Regions from separate parts of the Dactylosporangium salmoneum genome, predicted to be linked through region 4. Evidence: riboswitches for the same ligand, from Rfam matches in the RefSeq annotation. Region 4 holds a riboswitch; each other region holds the start of a gene.
The links. A riboswitch is a leader RNA that binds a small molecule or an ion and turns the genes downstream of it on or off. The one in region 4 is predicted to bind cyclic di-AMP.
Positions count from the first base shown of each region.

Region 1: linked by a shared signal. The riboswitch ahead of ABD352_RS41245 (C40 family peptidase) and the one ahead of ABD352_RS32730 (C39 family peptidase) in region 4 are both predicted to bind cyclic di-AMP.
Region 2: linked by a shared signal. The riboswitch ahead of ABD352_RS03900 (coiled-coil domain-containing protein) and the one ahead of ABD352_RS32730 (C39 family peptidase) in region 4 are both predicted to bind cyclic di-AMP.
Region 3: linked by a shared signal. The riboswitch ahead of ABD352_RS53395 (C39 family peptidase) and the one ahead of ABD352_RS32730 (C39 family peptidase) in region 4 are both predicted to bind cyclic di-AMP.

Region 1 is NZ_BAAARV010000081.1:101,615-105,538, reverse strand. Features, by position in the region: gene pfkB (1-phosphofructokinase) at 1-578, opposite strand, end outside; gene ABD352_RS41250 (DeoR/GlpR family DNA-binding transcription regulator) at 575-1,336, opposite strand; gene ABD352_RS41245 (C40 family peptidase) at 1,468-2,466, opposite strand; cyclic di-AMP (ydaO/yuaA leader) riboswitch at 2,472-2,614, opposite strand; gene ABD352_RS41240 (hypothetical protein) at 2,840-3,184, shown strand; gene ABD352_RS41235 (ABC transporter permease) at 3,196-3,924, opposite strand, start outside.
Region 2 is NZ_BAAARV010000005.1:243,656-247,579, forward strand. Features, by position in the region: gene ABD352_RS03890 (glycoside hydrolase family 19 protein) at 1-668, opposite strand, end outside; gene ABD352_RS03895 (DUF998 domain-containing protein) at 763-1,362, opposite strand; cyclic di-AMP (ydaO/yuaA leader) riboswitch at 1,535-1,691, shown strand; gene ABD352_RS03900 (coiled-coil domain-containing protein) at 1,701-2,720, shown strand; gene ABD352_RS03905 (exopolyphosphatase) at 2,798-3,745, shown strand; gene ABD352_RS03910 (App1 family protein phosphatidate phosphatase) at 3,753-3,924, opposite strand, start outside.
Region 3 is NZ_BAAARV010000132.1:3,732-7,655, reverse strand. Features, by position in the region: gene ABD352_RS53405 (L,D-transpeptidase) at 1-725, opposite strand, end outside; gene ABD352_RS53400 (hypothetical protein) at 801-1,484, opposite strand; cyclic di-AMP (ydaO/yuaA leader) riboswitch at 1,908-2,042, shown strand; gene ABD352_RS53395 (C39 family peptidase) at 2,049-2,933, shown strand; gene ABD352_RS53390 (transglycosylase domain-containing protein) at 2,964-3,924, opposite strand, start outside.
Region 4 is NZ_BAAARV010000063.1:19,562-23,485, reverse strand. Features, by position in the region: gene ABD352_RS32740 (winged helix-turn-helix domain-containing protein) at 1-237, opposite strand, end outside; gene ABD352_RS32735 (YbiU family protein) at 337-1,614, shown strand; cyclic di-AMP (ydaO/yuaA leader) riboswitch at 1,718-1,862, shown strand; gene ABD352_RS32730 (C39 family peptidase) at 1,868-2,638, shown strand; gene ABD352_RS32725 (methyl-accepting chemotaxis protein) at 2,652-3,924, opposite strand, start outside.

The sequences.
Region 1 (3,924 bases), on a different contig from region 4:
CCGACGACCTCGGCGAGCTCGTCCCGGTTGGGCTTGAGCAGCGTCGCGCCGGCCGCGGCGGCCTCGCGCAGCGCCGGCCCGCTGGTGTCGACCGCGACCCGCAGGCCGGCCGCCCGCAGGCGCCGGCACAACTGCGCGTAGGCGTCGGACCCGAGGCCCGGCGGGACGCTGCCGCACAGCACGACCCAGTCGGCGCTGCCGGCCCGGGCCAGCACCACGTCGGTGACGGCGTCGAACTCGGCCCGCACGAGCCGCGGCCCGGGCTCGTTGACCTTGGTCACGGTGCCGTCGGGCTCGGCCAAGGTGAGGTTGGAGCGGGTCCGGCCGCCGATCGGCACGGCGAGGACCTCGACGCCCTCGGCCTCGAGCAGCCGGACCAGCTGGCCGCCCTCGTCCCCGCCGCACGGCAGGACCGCGACCGACGGCACGCCGTTGGCCAGCAGCGCCCGGGACACGTTGACGCCCTTGCCGCCGGGGTCGAGGCGGGCCTCGCGGGCCCGGATGACCTCACCCCGGGCGAGCCGTCCCACCTCCATGGCCCGGTCCAGGCTGGGGTTGAGCGTGACGGTGACGATCATGCCCGCACCACCCGGACGCCGGCGGCCTCGATGTCGCCGGCGAGGTCGGTGTCGGCGCGGCTGTCGGTGACGAACAGGTCCAGGTCGGACAGATCGCCGAAGCGGGACAGGTAGTCGTTGCCGAGCTTGGTGTGGTCGGCCAGCAGGACCGTGCGCCGGGCGGCGCGGATCATCGCCCGCTTGACCGCGGCCTCGGCCGGGTCAGGGGTGGTGAGGCCACGCTCGACCGAGATGCCGTTGGTGCCGAGGAAGGCCACGTCGACGTACAGGTCCGCGAGGGGCCGCAGCGACCAGTCGTCGACGGTGGCGAGGGTCTTGCCCCGCACCCGCCCGCCGAGCAGCAGCACGTTGAGGTTGGTGCGGGTGCCGAGGACCGTGGCGATCACCGGGGAGTTGACCACCACGGTCAGTTCCCGGTCGGCCGGCAGCAGGTGGGCCAGCTTGATGGTGGTGGTGCCGGCGTCGAGGATGATGGCGCCCTCCTCGGGCACCTCGGCGAGCGCGAGCTTGGCGATGCGCTCCTTCTCCTCGACGAGCACGGCGTCGCGGGCGGCGAGGGCCGGCTCGAAGCCGATGCGCTCGACCGGGATGGCACCGCCGTGCACCCGGCGCAGCACCCCGGCCCGTTCGAGGGTGGTGAGGTCGCGCCGGATCGTCTCCGACGTGACATTGAGCTCGTCGGCCAGCCCGGCCACGTCGACCCGCCCCTGCTCGCGGGCGATCCGCACGATGGCCTGCTGGCGCTCCTCGGCGTACATGATGTGGTTTCACCGCCGTTTCGTTTTGCTTCAGCTTTGTTTACGCCCGTTTATGTGGGACGTCAAGAGCTGAACAACACAGCACGGCCCGCCGCGGGTGCGACGGGCCGTGCTGGAGGCGGTGCGGGGCGTTACGGGCGGCCGTAGCCGTAGAGCGTGTCGATGTCGATCGGGGCCACTTTCACCACGGTCCGGCTGTTCGGCGCGTGAATGATCTGGTTGTTGCCGATGTAGATGCCGACGTGCCCGAGCCCGTTGTAGAACACCAGGTCACCGGGGGCGAGCTGGCTGCGGGAGATGTGCTTGACCCGGGAGTACTGCTCGGCCGCGTTGTGCGGCAGCGTCACCCCGGCCGCCTTCCAGGCCATCATGGTCAGCCCAGAGCAGTCGAAGGTGTCCGGCCCGGCGGTGCCCCAGACGTACTTCTTGCCCAGCTGGGCCCACGCGTAGGAGACCGCCTTGCCGGCCGCGCCGGAGACCGCCGGCGGCGGACCCGGGTTCGGTGCCGGGTTGGCCGGGGTGGTCTTCGTCTGGGCCTTCGCGGCCGCCGCGGCGGCGGCCTGCTCGGCCTTGCGCTGCATCTGGTCGAGCCGGGCGATGTCGCCCTCGATCTGCTTGCGCCGGGTCTCCAGCTCGGTCTTCTGCCGGCTCTGCGCGGCGAGCTGGTCGTTGAGCCGCCGCTGCTCCGCATCGACCGCGCCCTTGGCCGCGCTGTACGCGTCGAGGTCACGCTGCTGGCTGCGGGAGATCTGCTCGAGGGTGCCGACCCGGTCGGTGAAGCTGTCGGACGAGGCCGCCCCGAGCATGAGCGACCAGGTGCCGAGGCTGCCGCCGGTCTTGTAGGCGCCGACGGCGACCCGGCCGGCGTTCTCCCGGGCCGCGTCCATGCTGGTCTGCAGCGGCGCCAGGTCGGCCTGCGCCTTCGCGATCGCCGCCTGGGTCGCCTCGAGATCGCCGTTGACCTTGTTGTACTGCTCGACGACGAGCTCGACTTCCTTGTTGCCCTTGTCGATCTGGGCCTGGATCTCTTCCGGTGACGGGTCCGCGTGGGCCGCGCACGCGGGCGCGACCATCGCCGCCACCGCCAGCCCGGCCACCACGGCGCGCAGCGCCGTCCGTCCGTTGAACACAGCAGGTTCCTTCTTCCCGCCGCCTACCGGGTTAGCTGACGGGTTCGGGCGAGAAGAAGGCGCGCCCTACCGCGGGTTCCGCGGATTCACCCCGATGGGGATTGATGGGTCCCCGGCTCGCGCGCACGCGACTCGGCGGAGCCTGCCCGGGCCACCCGGGGTTTGGGCGACGACGGCCGGCCAGGCCACGACCCAACGTAACGGGAAGGCTCGGGCGGCGAAACCGCCCAGCGGGGATCTAAGAGGGACTTAACGAAGACCTGAACCTGAACGGGGGACGCGCCCCATCGCCCGCACGGTCTATGGCCGCGCGGGCCTGCCGCCGCCATCATCGTCACGCCACTTCGTGCGGTGCCCGGGCCGGGAGGACCCCATGGACGCCTACTCGCTCGGTCAGCTGTTCGGCTGCGGCCTGGTGTGCCTCTGCCCCATCATCCTGGCGATCGTCGTCGGTGTGGTGGCCGGCAACCGCCGCGGCAGGAACGTCTCCGGCGGCGGTTCCGAGCCCCCGCCGGCGCAGCCGTGGGAGCCGGCGAAGCCGTGGCAGCCGCCGCAGCCGCCCCCGTTGTGCGGCAGCTGCGGCGGCAGCGGCAAGCAGGCGGACACCTGCAACGGCGGCTACGTCTACGACGCCGACGGCCGCCCCCAGAACCACCACTTCTGCGGCGGCACCGGCTACGTGCGCTGCACCGGCTGCAACGGCACCGGCCACCGCTGAGGCCGGGCGGCTCAGTCCTGGGCGCGGCCCGTCGTGAGACGGGCGAGCACCAGGGCGACGAGGATGACCAGGCCGTACACCGCCTGAATCCACTGCGCCGAGACGCCGGCCAGGGTGAGCACGTTCTCGACCAGGCCGAGCACGAGCACGCCGCACAGGGCGCCGAAGAGGGTGCCCTTGCCCCCGTTCATGCTCACGCCGCCGATGACCGCGGCGGCGAACACCTTGAAGATCATGCCGTCGCCCTGTGCGGCGGCGATGGAGCCGAGGCGGCCGGTCATGAGCAGGCCGGCCAGCGCGGCGAGCAGGCCGGCGATCATGAAGACCGCGTACATGACCCGGTCGGTGCGGATGCCGGCGGCCCGGGCGGCGTCGGTGTTGCCGCCGATGGCGTAGACGGCCCGGCCGTGGCGGAACCAGCCGAGCGCGGCGATGCCGGCGGCGAAGATCACCGCGCACACCCAGATCGACAGGGGCAGGCCCAGCCAGGCGGTGTTGCCGAGGTACATCACCGACGGCGGCAGGTCGAAGAGGCTCTGCCCGCCGGTGATGCCGATCTGCACGCCCCGCAGCGTGATGAGCATGCCGAGCGTGACGATGAACGCCGACAGCCCGAAGCGCAGGATGAGCACCCCGTTCAGCGCGCCGACGAGCACGCCGGCGAGCAGGCACAGCGGCACGGCCAGGGCGGTGGCCCACTCGGTGCCGAGGCCGTGGCTGGCGGCCGGAATGACCAGCGC
Region 2 (3,924 bases), on a different contig from region 4:
AGGCCGCCGGTCTCGTGGTTGACGTTGGCCAGGAAGGCCGCGGCCTCCTGCTTGCGGGCCTCGTCGGAGCCGGTGCGGGCGAAGGCGGGGTAGGCCGACAGCGCGGCGACCAGGCCCGAGTACGTGTAGAACGAGTTCCGGCCCGGGAACATCTGGTTGAACTGCGCCTCGCTGACCACGAAGGCGCCGCCCGAGGAAGTGGGAGGGGGCGCAGTCGTGGGCGAGGAGCCGCAGGAGTACGGGTCCCAGTACCAGGTGCTGATCACGGGGCTGTAGCCCGGGTTGTCGTGCTCGGCGATGTAGAACTTGCCGTCCGTGAACTTCACGATGTCGCCGGTCACGTAGTTGTGGCCCTGGACCCACGCGGGGAAGCTGCACGCGCCGGCCGTGCCGGTCTGGACCGGCGGGTTGGTCGGGGTGCTGCCGCCGCAGCTGCCCTGGTCCTGCCACACGCCGCTGGTGCCGGGCGGGGCCTCGTTCTGGGTCCACCACTTCGCCAGGTAGTTGTGACCGTTGCGGGACGCGGTCATGCCACCCGTGTAGACCGCCGTGGACTGCCACGCGGGGGCGCAGGCGGCGGCTGAGGCCGGCATCATGTTGAAGAACGCGACCACTCCGCTCACCACCGCCATCGCGGCGAGCATGGCCAGCGCGCGGACTCTCGACACCCTCGATCAACTCCTTCGGCTTTGGGCCTGACCTGCACATCCGATCAGCCGGAGGAACGCCGAAGAGTGAACATCATCGTTTTATGAACAATATTTACGGTACCGTTGAGACAGCGCCACGCCGCCGAGCAGCCCGATCGCGGGCGCCCGGAGCGGCCAGGGCCACGGCGACCAGCAGCGCCGCCTCGGCGGCCAGCAACAGGCGCTCGGCCAGGCCGATGAGCACGCGGTCGCCCGGAAAGGCCGAATACACCATCGCCAGCGCACAGGCCAGGCTCAGCCCGGCGAGCACCCGCACGGACCGGCCGCCCAGCAGCCAGCCGGCCACGGGAAGGGCCACGAAGGCGGCGACCGACGCGTACCGGTGCACCGCACCCGCGGCCGACAGCGGCAACCCCGGCTCGTCCGTCGGCACCAGCGCGGCCACCGTCAGCCCCGCCGCCCAGACCCCGAAGAGCGCCGTCACCCAGGCCCCCACCCGGGCACCCGAGCGACGGAGGGCGAACAGCAGCGCGACCGAGGCGGCGGCCATGACGACCATCGCCCAGTCGACCACGCCACCGCGGTCGGAGACGGCGAAGTCACTCACCGTGAGTGACCACGGGTTCAGGTCACCGTCCGGGTCGAGATGGCCGTCGATGACGAGTGCACCGGCGGCGGCAATCCCGGCGAGGGCGAGGTACCGAAGGTTCACCCAGGAAGCGTGGCCTACGGGCGACCCTACGCGGATCGGTGGAGATCCTGACGTACCCCTGAAGCCACGAGTGATCCGTGTCACTGAACGCCCTCATAGCGGATCTACGCACAAACGGTGCGGTGCGCGAATTCCGCCCCGTCGGTACAGTGACCCACGGTCACGTCCGCGGGCGTGACTGCCGCCCAATCGCCGCCCGTGGCGAGCCGGGGACCCACCGTTGCGTTGGGGTGAATCCGCCCTCCCGGAAGCCCTTCCGGAAGCGGTGGTAGGGGTCGTTCCGTCCCGAACCCGTCAGCTAACCCGGTCGGCGGCCGACGGAAGGAACAACGAACCAGATGTCATCGCGACATCACTACCGGCGCGGATTGGTCGCGCTGCTGGCCGTGATCGCGTTCGGCGGGATCGGGGCCGCCCCCGCCGCGGCCGAGCCGGGGGATCCCGGCAACGAGGGCGCGGACGCCAATCCGACCCTCGCCTCCGTCCTGGAGTCGACGACCCAGGCCTTTACCGACGCCAAGGCCAAGTTCGAGGCCTCGGTCAAGCACCAGGCCGAGCTCACCGTGCAGCTGCAGGCGACCGAGGCGCAGCTGGCGACCCTCCAGGACCAGGTTTCGGCGATCGCCATCGCGGCCTACCAGACCGGGCCGCTGACCACGTTCGCCGCGCTGATGGACGCGGACAGCCCCGACAGCTTCGCCGAGCGGGCCAGCACCATCAACGAGCTGGCCCACCACAACGACAACCTGCTTCGCCAGCTGCGGCACCTGCGGGAGGCCCAGGCCTCGCAGAAGAAGGCGCTCGACGACGAGGTCGCCTCGCAGCAGCAGCAGGTCGCCACCATGGAGCAGCAGAAGAAGGCGGCGGAGAAGGCGCTCGCGCTGGCCGGCGGGCCGAGCAAGGGCTTCGTCTCCGCCAACCTGCCGGTGGCCGACCCGACGCCGCGCAACGCCAACGGCTCGCTGCCGAAGGAGTCGTGCAGCGTCAAGGACCCCACCACCACCGGCTGCATCACCCCGCGCATGATGCACGCGATGCAGGAGGCGCAGAAGGACGGGTTCACGCGGTTCGTCGCGTGCTTCCGCCCGAGCGGGCCCTACGAGCACCCCAAGGGCCGGGCCTGCGACTTCTCGGTGCAGAAGACGAAGGGTTTCGGTGGCGTGGCCACCGGTGACGACTTCGTCTACGGCTCGACGCTGGCCGCCTACTTCGTGAAGAACGCCGATCAACTCGGCGTCATGTACGTCATCTGGTTCAAACAGATCTGGACACCGGCGGCCGGCTGGCACCACTACAGCGGCGTGGCCGGCGACCCGTCGAGCGATCACACGAACCACGTGCACCTCTCCATCCTGTAGCCGCTAATCCTCACGTTGGCGCCGGGCCGGTCGATAGGGAGACTGTCGACCGGCCCGCCCGTGCGAGGGGATCTGCAGTGAAGTACCGTCTCGTGACCCGCAGCGACTTCGACGGTCTGGTCTGCGCGGTCCTCCTGCGCCACCTCGACCTGATCGGCGACATCACCTTCGTGCACCCGAAGGACGTCCAGGACGGCTCGGTCGACGTCGGCCCCACGGACATCCTCACCAACCTGCCGTACGCCGCGGGCGCCCACATGGTGTTCGACCACCACCACTCGGAGACCCTGCGCACCGGCGGCCAGGCGACCAACCACGTCATCGACGCGGAGGCCCCGTCGGCGGCCCGCGTGATCTATGACCACTTCGGCGGGGCCGAGCGCTTCCCCAACGTCTCCGACGAGCTGATGGAGGCCGTCGACCGGGCCGACTCCGCGCAGTACGACATCAGCGAGATCCTGCAGCCGACCGGCTGGAGCCTGATGAACTTCCTCATGGACAGCCGCACCGGGCTGGGCCGCTTCCGCCAGTTCCGCATCTCCAACTACCAGTTGATGATGCAGCTCATCGACGCGTGCATCGACCACCAGGACGTCGAGGAGATCCTCGCCCTGCCCGACGTGGCCGAGCGGGCCGAGCTCTTCCGCGAGCAGCAGGACCTGTTCGTCGACCAGCTGCGCCGGGTGTCCCGGGTGCGCGGCGACGTGGTCGTGGTCGACCTGCGCGACGAGGACGTCATCTACGCCGGCAACCGGTTCATGATCTACGCGCTGTTCCCCGAGGCCCGGGTCTCGATCCACGCCATCTGGGGCAAGCAGAAGCTCAACACCGTGTTCGCCGTGGGCAAGTCGATCCTGGACCGCAGCTCGCCCACCGACATCGGGTCGGTCATGCTGCGGTACGGCGGCGGCGGCCACCTCGCCGCGGGCACCTGCCAGGTCCCGCACGACGACGCGGAGCGGGTGCTGGACGAGCTGATCGACAAGGTGGGCGCACCGGTGAGCTCGGCCGCCGGTCGCGCCTGAGGGGCCTTCAGAGGATCTCGGTGTCCCGGAGCAGCCGCCACAGACCGGCGCCGTCCGGGGCGCCCAGCCAGCGCCGGTCGTTGGACGGGAAGCGCTTGGAGCTGCCCGCCACGCCCGGGAACGCGCCGGCCAGCACCGCCTGGGTCGGCGAGAGGTGCCGGATGGCCACGGCGGCGATG
Region 3 (3,924 bases), on a different contig from region 4:
CGGCCGATCGTGATGGTTGCGGTGAGATCCTCGTCGGTGTGGCCGTTGCCGATGGGCACGCCGTTGAGAGCCTTACGGGCGGTGATCTTCGTACCCGGCTTCCAGTAGTTCTCCGGGCGGTACATCACCTCGTGCCCGCTGAACCAGCGCCACGCCCCGGGCTGCGGCGGATCGCTGGTCACGAAGAGCCGCTGTTGCACGGCCGCGCGGGATTCGGGCGGCACGTCGCTGCCGAAGTCGACGACGATCGGCATCGCGACGCCGTACGTCCCGCCGTTGGTGAGCATCAGGTCGGAATTGATCTGCGGGCCGGTCGGCTTGGCCGCCGTGGTGAAGGTCGACGTCTTCGTCACCGGCTTGCCGTCGACCCCGACGGCGGTCACCTTGACCGTGTAGGCGGTGCCGTAGCGCAGGGCGGTGGCCGGCACCCAGGAGCTGCCGTCGTCCCGCGGCGCGCCGGCCACAGGCTGGCCGGCCGGGTCGGTGAGCGCGACATTGGTGATCTTGCCGTCGTTGACCTTCAGCCCGATCTCGGCGCTGATCGGCGACCCGGCGTCGCCGGCGGTCGGGGTGATGGTCAGCCCGACAGGTGTCGGGGGAGCGCTGTTCTTGGCCACCGAGGGTTTCCGGTGCAGGGAACCGTCGCAGGCCGACAGCGCCGGTTGCGCCGCGATCGCGAGCACGAGCAGCGCGGTCGCGGACCGGAACACGCTGTGTCTGTACATGCCGCTCATCGTCGTGCCGGCCCGGGCGAGGCCGGGCCGGCAAACGAATGACAACGGGAAGGATCGGCGACGGCGCTACATCGTGGCGTCGGCGATCGTGTTGGCGAGGCCCTCCCACTTGGCGTACGCGTCGGGGAAGGCGGAGCCCTGGACCATCTGCGCGGCCACGGTGACCGCGTAGTCGCCCCAGCCGGGGATCCTCAGCAGCGCCGCGTAGAAGCGGCGGGCCGACTCCTCCGGGTTCATGAGCTGGTCGATGGAGCCCCAGCTCGGCCGCTGCTGGAACAGCCCGACCGAGTCGTAGTCGTAGCCCACGCCCTCGTTCGGGTGCTGCAGCGACGCCGGCAGGTTGCCGTTGGCCAGGTTGCGCAGGTGGCTCTCCTGCAGCGCGGTGGACAGCGCCACCACGGCCGCGCGCTTGGGCAGCCGCTCCCGCTTGGCCACCGCGACGATGGCCAGCGCGTTGTCCATCTCGGTCTGGCTGAGCCCGCCCACGGGCGCCACCTTGGTGGGCGCGGCGGACGGGGTGGACGTGGTCGAGGGGGTGGACGGGGTGGACTTGGTGGACTTGGGGGACTTGGGGGACTTGGTGGTCGGGGCGGGCCGGCTGGCCGGCGCCCGTTCATGGTTGCGGGAAGCCACCTCCCCCGACTCCCGCGAGGGGTCGGAGCCGGTCACGGCGGCGGGGCGTTCGGCCACCGCGGCGCCCGGGTCGCCGCTCGGGGCGGTCAGCAAGGCCGTCAGCCCGAATGCGGCCACGGCGAACACGGTTGCCGCCGCTGCGCCCCGTCGGGGGTGGGTCAGCAGCGGACGGAGCCGGTCGCGCGCCGCGTCGAGGCGGGCGGGGTCCGGCAGGAGGACACGGAGGCGGGCCACCGAATGGCGGCCAGAGCGAGATCGCAGACGGTGAGGACCGGGTTCGGCCGCGTCACTGGGCTGCGGATTTTCGTCGGCACCGGCGAGCATCCGGCGAGAGTAGGAGCCCCCGGGTGAGGGGGTGATTTTGGGCGTGATAAACGGCGCCCGAGCCGTGTGCGCCCGAGCGCTCTTCGTGCGGGCATCAAGCCCGGGGCATCACGCCCAGTAGCCGTTTCGACGGGGGGTGCAAAGCCCTGTTGAGCGGCGCGAATAGCCTCGCCGGGTCCACCTCGCCGACGTCTTTCACCCACGGTGGGTGACGGCTTGGTGGATCCGCTGAGTCGTGCGCACGCACGAACCGGGGACCCACGTTCTGGGGTGAGTCCGCGTTTGCCGCGGTAGGGCGATCTTCCCGCCCGAACCCGTCAGCTAACCCGGTAAGCGGTACCGGAAGGAGTGGTACCCGTGAGCTACCTCTACAAACCCCGGCACAAACCCGAGCAGAGCGACCCGGCCCCCGGTCGCCGCCGGATCCCCCTCGTGGCCGCCTCGGCCGCGGTCCTCGCCGTCGCGGCGGGCCTCGGCGTCGCCGGCCTGGAGCACGCCTCCTCCACATCCACCACACCGGCCGCCTCGACGGTCCAGGCCGCCGACGCACAGGCGCTGGCCGGTGAGCCCTCCACCGGATCCCCCGGCGCCCACGACACGCCGGCGGCCCCGCAGCAGCAGCGCGACGCGGCCCCGGCGACCACCAAGGCCGCGCCCGCCCCCACCTCCACCTCTGCCTCCACGCACAGCGCCGCCCCGACCCACACCGCTTCCCCCACCCCGACGATCCCGGTCCAGAAAGACTTGACGTACCAGTTCGCCTGGCAGGAGAACTACTACTTCTGCGGCCCGGCCGCGACCCGCATCGCGCTCACGGCCAAGGGCCTGTCCCCGAGCCAGTCGGAGGTCGCCCAGAGCCTGGGCACCACCGTGAACGGCACCAACTCATCGGACGACACCACGCGCGCGCTCAACGCGTACCTGAAGACCGACTTCTACAAGGCCCACTTCATCACCGGCCAGGCGGCCACCCAGGCCGACATCGCCGAGCTGAAGGCGGCGGTCGTCAACGCCGTCTCGCAGGGGTACGCCGTCGTGGCAAACATCGCCGGGACGACCACCGACGACGCCGGGCACAGCCACTCCTACGACGGCGGGCACTACCTCACCATCGTCGGCTACCGCGACAGCGGCCAGACCGTGAAGATCGCGGACCCGGCCGACGCCCAGGGCGTCGGCTCCTACACCGTGTCCATCGCCAACATGGCCAACTGGATCGCCCAGCGCGGTTACTCGGCCTGATCGTTTCATCGCCGCACGGCGTTCGCCGGTTCAGGCCCCCATCGCCCGGGCTCTGCTCGGGACGGCGAAGTTCTGGACCGGCACGCCGCGCAGCGCGAACGCCATGGTCTGCGCCACGGCCGTGTCGACCGAGCTGGAGACGCCGCCGCCCACGTAGTCGTTGGGGTTGTCCGGGTTGACCGCGATGCCGGCCGCGGCGATCTGCGGGGTGAAGCCCACGAAGGTCTCCGTGGCGTTGTACTCCGAGCTGCCCGTCTTGCCCGCCACCGGCCGTCCCGCGAGGATCCCGGAGACGCCCTCGGCGGTGCCGCCGTCGCACTTGCCGTAGACCGAGCCCTTGCTGACCGGGCAGCGGGCGGCGTCGGTCGCGGCCGCGGCCACGTCCGGGTCGACCGCCTGCCGGCACTTCGGGGTGCCGGCGTCCAGCGTCTTGCCGTCGGCGTCCTTGATCGACAGCACCGGCAGCGGCTGGCAGTACACGCCGCCGGCCGCCACCGCCGCGTAGGCGTTGGCCAGGTCCAGCGGGGTGGTCGAGGCGACGCCCAGCGTGAACGAGCCCCACGCGGCCGCGTTGGCCGCCAGCCCCGCGTCATGGTCGTCGCGGAAGACGATGCCCAGCCGCTGCGCCATCTCGATCGCCCGGTCGGCCCCGACCTGCTCTTCCAGCCACACGAAGTACGTGTTCACCGAGCGCCCGAACCCGTTCCACATGGTGCGGTCGCCGTCCATCCAGCTCGGGGTGTCGTTGGCCGGGCACCACCGCCCGCCGCAGCCGGACGACCCGTCGCCCGGCCAGATGGTGGGGATCCGGGCCGGCGCGTTGAAGTGCGTGTTCAGGGGCCGCCCGGACTCCAGCGCGGCGAGCATGGTGAACATCTTGAAGGTCGATCCGGCCTGGTACCCCGCGACGCCCGACCCGCCCGCGACGAGCTGGTTGACGGTGTTGGGGTAGTTCGGGTGCTGCGGCGGGTTGGCCTCCAGGCTGTAGTGC
Region 4 (3,924 bases):
GGCGTAATAGGCGCCGACCCTGCCCCGGCCACGGCCGCCCGGCGTGCGCTCGCCGGTGTCGGTGACCAGGCCGCGCTCGGCCAGGCGGCGCACGCTCTCGCCCGCGGTCGGCTTCGACAGCCCCGTCTGCGCGGCCAGCTCTGCCCGGGTCAGGCGGCGGTGGCGCATCAGCGCGCGCAGCACGTGCTCGTCGGTCAGCGAGCGGACCAGCTCCAGCGACGGCCTGGCAACGTCCACGTGCCGATTCTAGTCAGGAGTCTTGCCTAGAAGTGGGACGGGTGCGTACCGTCGAAAATACAAATAAGGAGTCCTGACTAGAACGAGAGGGAGGCGGCCGTGTCTGCACCAGCCCTGCCGCACTGGGAGGAGACGCCGGCGGACCTGTCCGGCGCGATCCGCGAGGTCAAGGCCGCGATCCGGGCCCGCATCGCGGCGTCCGGGCGCACCGTGGAGGAGGTCTTCGCCGCGGTCGAGCGGCGCGTCGAGGCCGAGGTCGAGCAGATCGAGGCGGCGCGAGCCCGCGGCGAGCAGGTCTGGCCGGTCATCGACTACGCCGACATCGCCGCCGGCACCGTCCCGGCCGAGCAGGCCGAGCTGCTGCACCGCCGCGGCTGCGTGGTCGTGCGCGGGCACTTCGATCGCGACCAGGCGCTGGGCTGGGATCGCAACATCGTCGAGTACGTCGAGGGCAACCGCTTCTTCGAGCAGTACCGGGGCCCCGGCGACGACTTCTTCGGCACCGTCGGCTCGCGGCCTGAGATCTACCCGATCTACTGGTCCCCGGCCCAGATGCAGGCCCGCACGAGCGACCGCATGGCGCGGGTCCAGGCGTTCCTGAACCGGCAGTGGAAGTACGACTCGGAAGGGGTCCGGTGGTTCGACCCGGACCGCGACTCGCTCTATCCGGACCGCATCCGCCGCCGGCCGGAGGGCGCCGACTCGGCCGGCCTCAACCCGCATCTCGACCCGGGGACGCTCGACCTGTGGATGACCGAGTCCTACCAGCGGGCGTTCCGGCACCTGTTCGACGGCTCGGTGCAGGACTACGACCCCTGGGACGCGGCCTACCGCACCGACGGGCCGCAGTACCCGGGCTCGACCATGTGCTCGGCCTTCCGCACCTTCCAGGGCTGGACCGCGCTGTCGGACATGGACCACGACCAGGGCGTCCTGCACACCGTCCCCATTCCGGCGGCGATGGCGTACCTGATGCTGCGCCCGCTGCTGCCCGACGTGCCCGAGGACGACATGTGCGGCGTGACGGTGAACCAGGTCTTCCCGGCCAACGAGCGCTGGCACCCGCTGCTCGTGCGGGCGCTGGCGGGCATCCCCGACGTACGCGCCGGGGACTCCGTGTGGTGGCACTGCGACATGATCCACAGCGTCGCGCCGGTGCGGCGCCAGCGCGGCTGGGGCAACGTCATGTACATCCCGGCCGCCCCGTGGTGCCCGCGCAACGAGCGCTACGCGGCGGACGTCCGGGCGGCGTTCGAGACCGGATCGAGCCCGTCGGACTTCCCGGAGGAGCACTACGAACGCGCCTGGCCGGACCGTTTCCAGCTGGCCGATCTCAACCCGACCGGCCGCCGGGGCATGGACCTCGCCGCCGTCTGACCGCCTGGTCGCAGCATTTCGGACCCCAGTTCCCGGCCCGGATACCGCTCAGTAATGTCGCGGCGTCCGGGCCGGACCCTCTGCCATCCGAACGGGTGGCGCCGGCCCTGATCCGCCGAGTCGCGTACGCGAGCCGGGGACCCATTCCAGTCCCGGGGTGAATCCGCCGGCCCTCACGGTCCGGTGGTAGGGCGATCTTTCCCGCCCGAATCCGTCAGCTAACCCGGTAGGCGGCACCGGAAGGAGTTCCGCTGTGCGCTACCCAGATCTCGACCTGCCCAAGCTTGCGCGAAGGGCGGAAGCCGGTCGGCGTGCGTTGGCCAGGCGGCCGATCCCCGCGCTGATCGGCTCGGCCGCCATGCTCGCCGCCGCCGTGACAACGGCCGCTGTGCTCCACGAGACGTCCGACCCGGCCGACGCCCACGTCGCCGCGGCGGCCGTGCCCGCACCTGCCACCGCCGCCCCCGGCAAACCGGCAGACCCGCCCGCCCCGGACCCGCTGCTGACCGCGCCGGAGGAGCACAGCGTCGACTACGACTTCCAGTTCCAGCCTAACTACTACTACTGCGGCCCGGCCTCGACCCGCATGGCGCTGACCTCCTCTGGCGTCTCGATGTCGCAGGGCGATGTCGCCTCCCGCCTGGGTACCACGGTCAACGGCACGAACTCGGCGGCCGACGTGACCCGGGCGATGAACGGGGTGCTGGGCAAGGACGAGTACCAGACCCACTGGATCCCGGGCCAGCAGGCCACCGGCGCCCAGGCCGAGCGGCTGCAGCGCGACGTCGTCGCGGCGATGAGCGGCGGGCGGGCCGTGGTGGCCAACATCGTCGGCGGCGCCACCGACGCGAGCGGCGTCTACCACGAGTTCTCCGGCGGCCACTACATCACGCTGGTCGGCTACCGCGACCGCGGCCGGGCGGTGCAGGTCGCCGACCCGTCGGGCATGTTCGGCCCGCGCACCTACTGGATGTCGACCTGGAACATGGCCAACTGGATCGCCGCCCGGGGCTACTCGGCGTAGCGCCCGGCAAACGTCAGTCGGCGACCATCTCCTGGGCCGGCTCCAGGCGCAGGAGATGGTCCAGGAAGCCCTCGATGCGGGCCTGGGCGGCCGGGTCGAGCTGTTCGAACTCGATCCCGGCCTCCTCGCCGTAGTCGCCGTTGATGATGCGCACGACGCGGCCGCGGGCCGGGATGCGCTCGTCGCCGAGCTCCAGGATCAGCTCGACCCGGCCGCCGACGCTCACGTGCCACTCCGGCACGATCGAGCAGCGCATCCCGCTGATGCTGAGGTCGAGCATCTCCACGTCGTGGCTGCGCTCGCCGACGCGGATCGTCGTGCGGCCCTCGACGGCGGCCCGGCTGTGCCGGCGCCGCTCGAGGCGGTCCGTCACCTGGTTGAGCGCCTCGACCCGGCCGACCGCCTCGCGGACGCTCTGCACCAGCCGGTGCACGACGTCGCGCTGGCGCACCGAGACGTCGTTGAGCTCGGCGGTGACGCCGCCGACGGAGACCACGCCGTCGCTCATGTCGGCGATGACCGAGGCCATCGCGGCGGCGTCCGCGCCGAGGGCCTCCACCGTGGTGGCGATCTCGTCGGTGGAGTCCTTGGTCTTGGAGGCCAGGGCCTTCACCTCGCCGGCCACGACGCTGAAGCCGCGCCCGGCGGCGCCCGCCCGGGCCGCCTCGATGGTCGCGTTGAGCGCGAGCAGGTTGGTCTGCCCGGCGATGCCGGCGATGAGCGTGGCGATCCCGTCGACCCGCCCCAGGCTCGCGTTGACCGCGCCGACGACGGTGTCCACGGTGGACGCCCGGCCGACGACGGTACGGGTGACCTCGTGCGCCGACGACGCCTGCCGCTCGATCGAGTCGGCCGCGTCGAGCACCGCGTCGGCCTGGGCCATGACGTTGCGCAGCTCGGTGAGCACCGCCTCGCTGGTCTGTTCGAGGATCTCCCCGGCCCGCCGGCGGGTGCTCTGCTCGGCCAGTTGCTGGCGCACCGTGTTGCGCACCAGCTGGGCCTCCTTGGCAGACCGCTCGCGCTGCAGGTGGTCCTCCTGCTCCTGCATCGCCTCGAACATCTGGTCCAGCTGCCGGCCCAGGTCGCCGATCTCGCTGGTGTCGGGGTTCGCGCCGATGCGCCGGGTGCGGTCCCCGGCGTGCAGCACGCCGCTGATGCGCCGGGCCGAGGCCAGCACCGAGCGGGTCAGCAGCAGCGCGGCGGCGACCGCGAGGGCCAGCCCGAGCAGGATGATGTCGGTGACGAAGAGCCGGACCCGCGTGTAGCTGCCGTTGGACTGCCGTGGG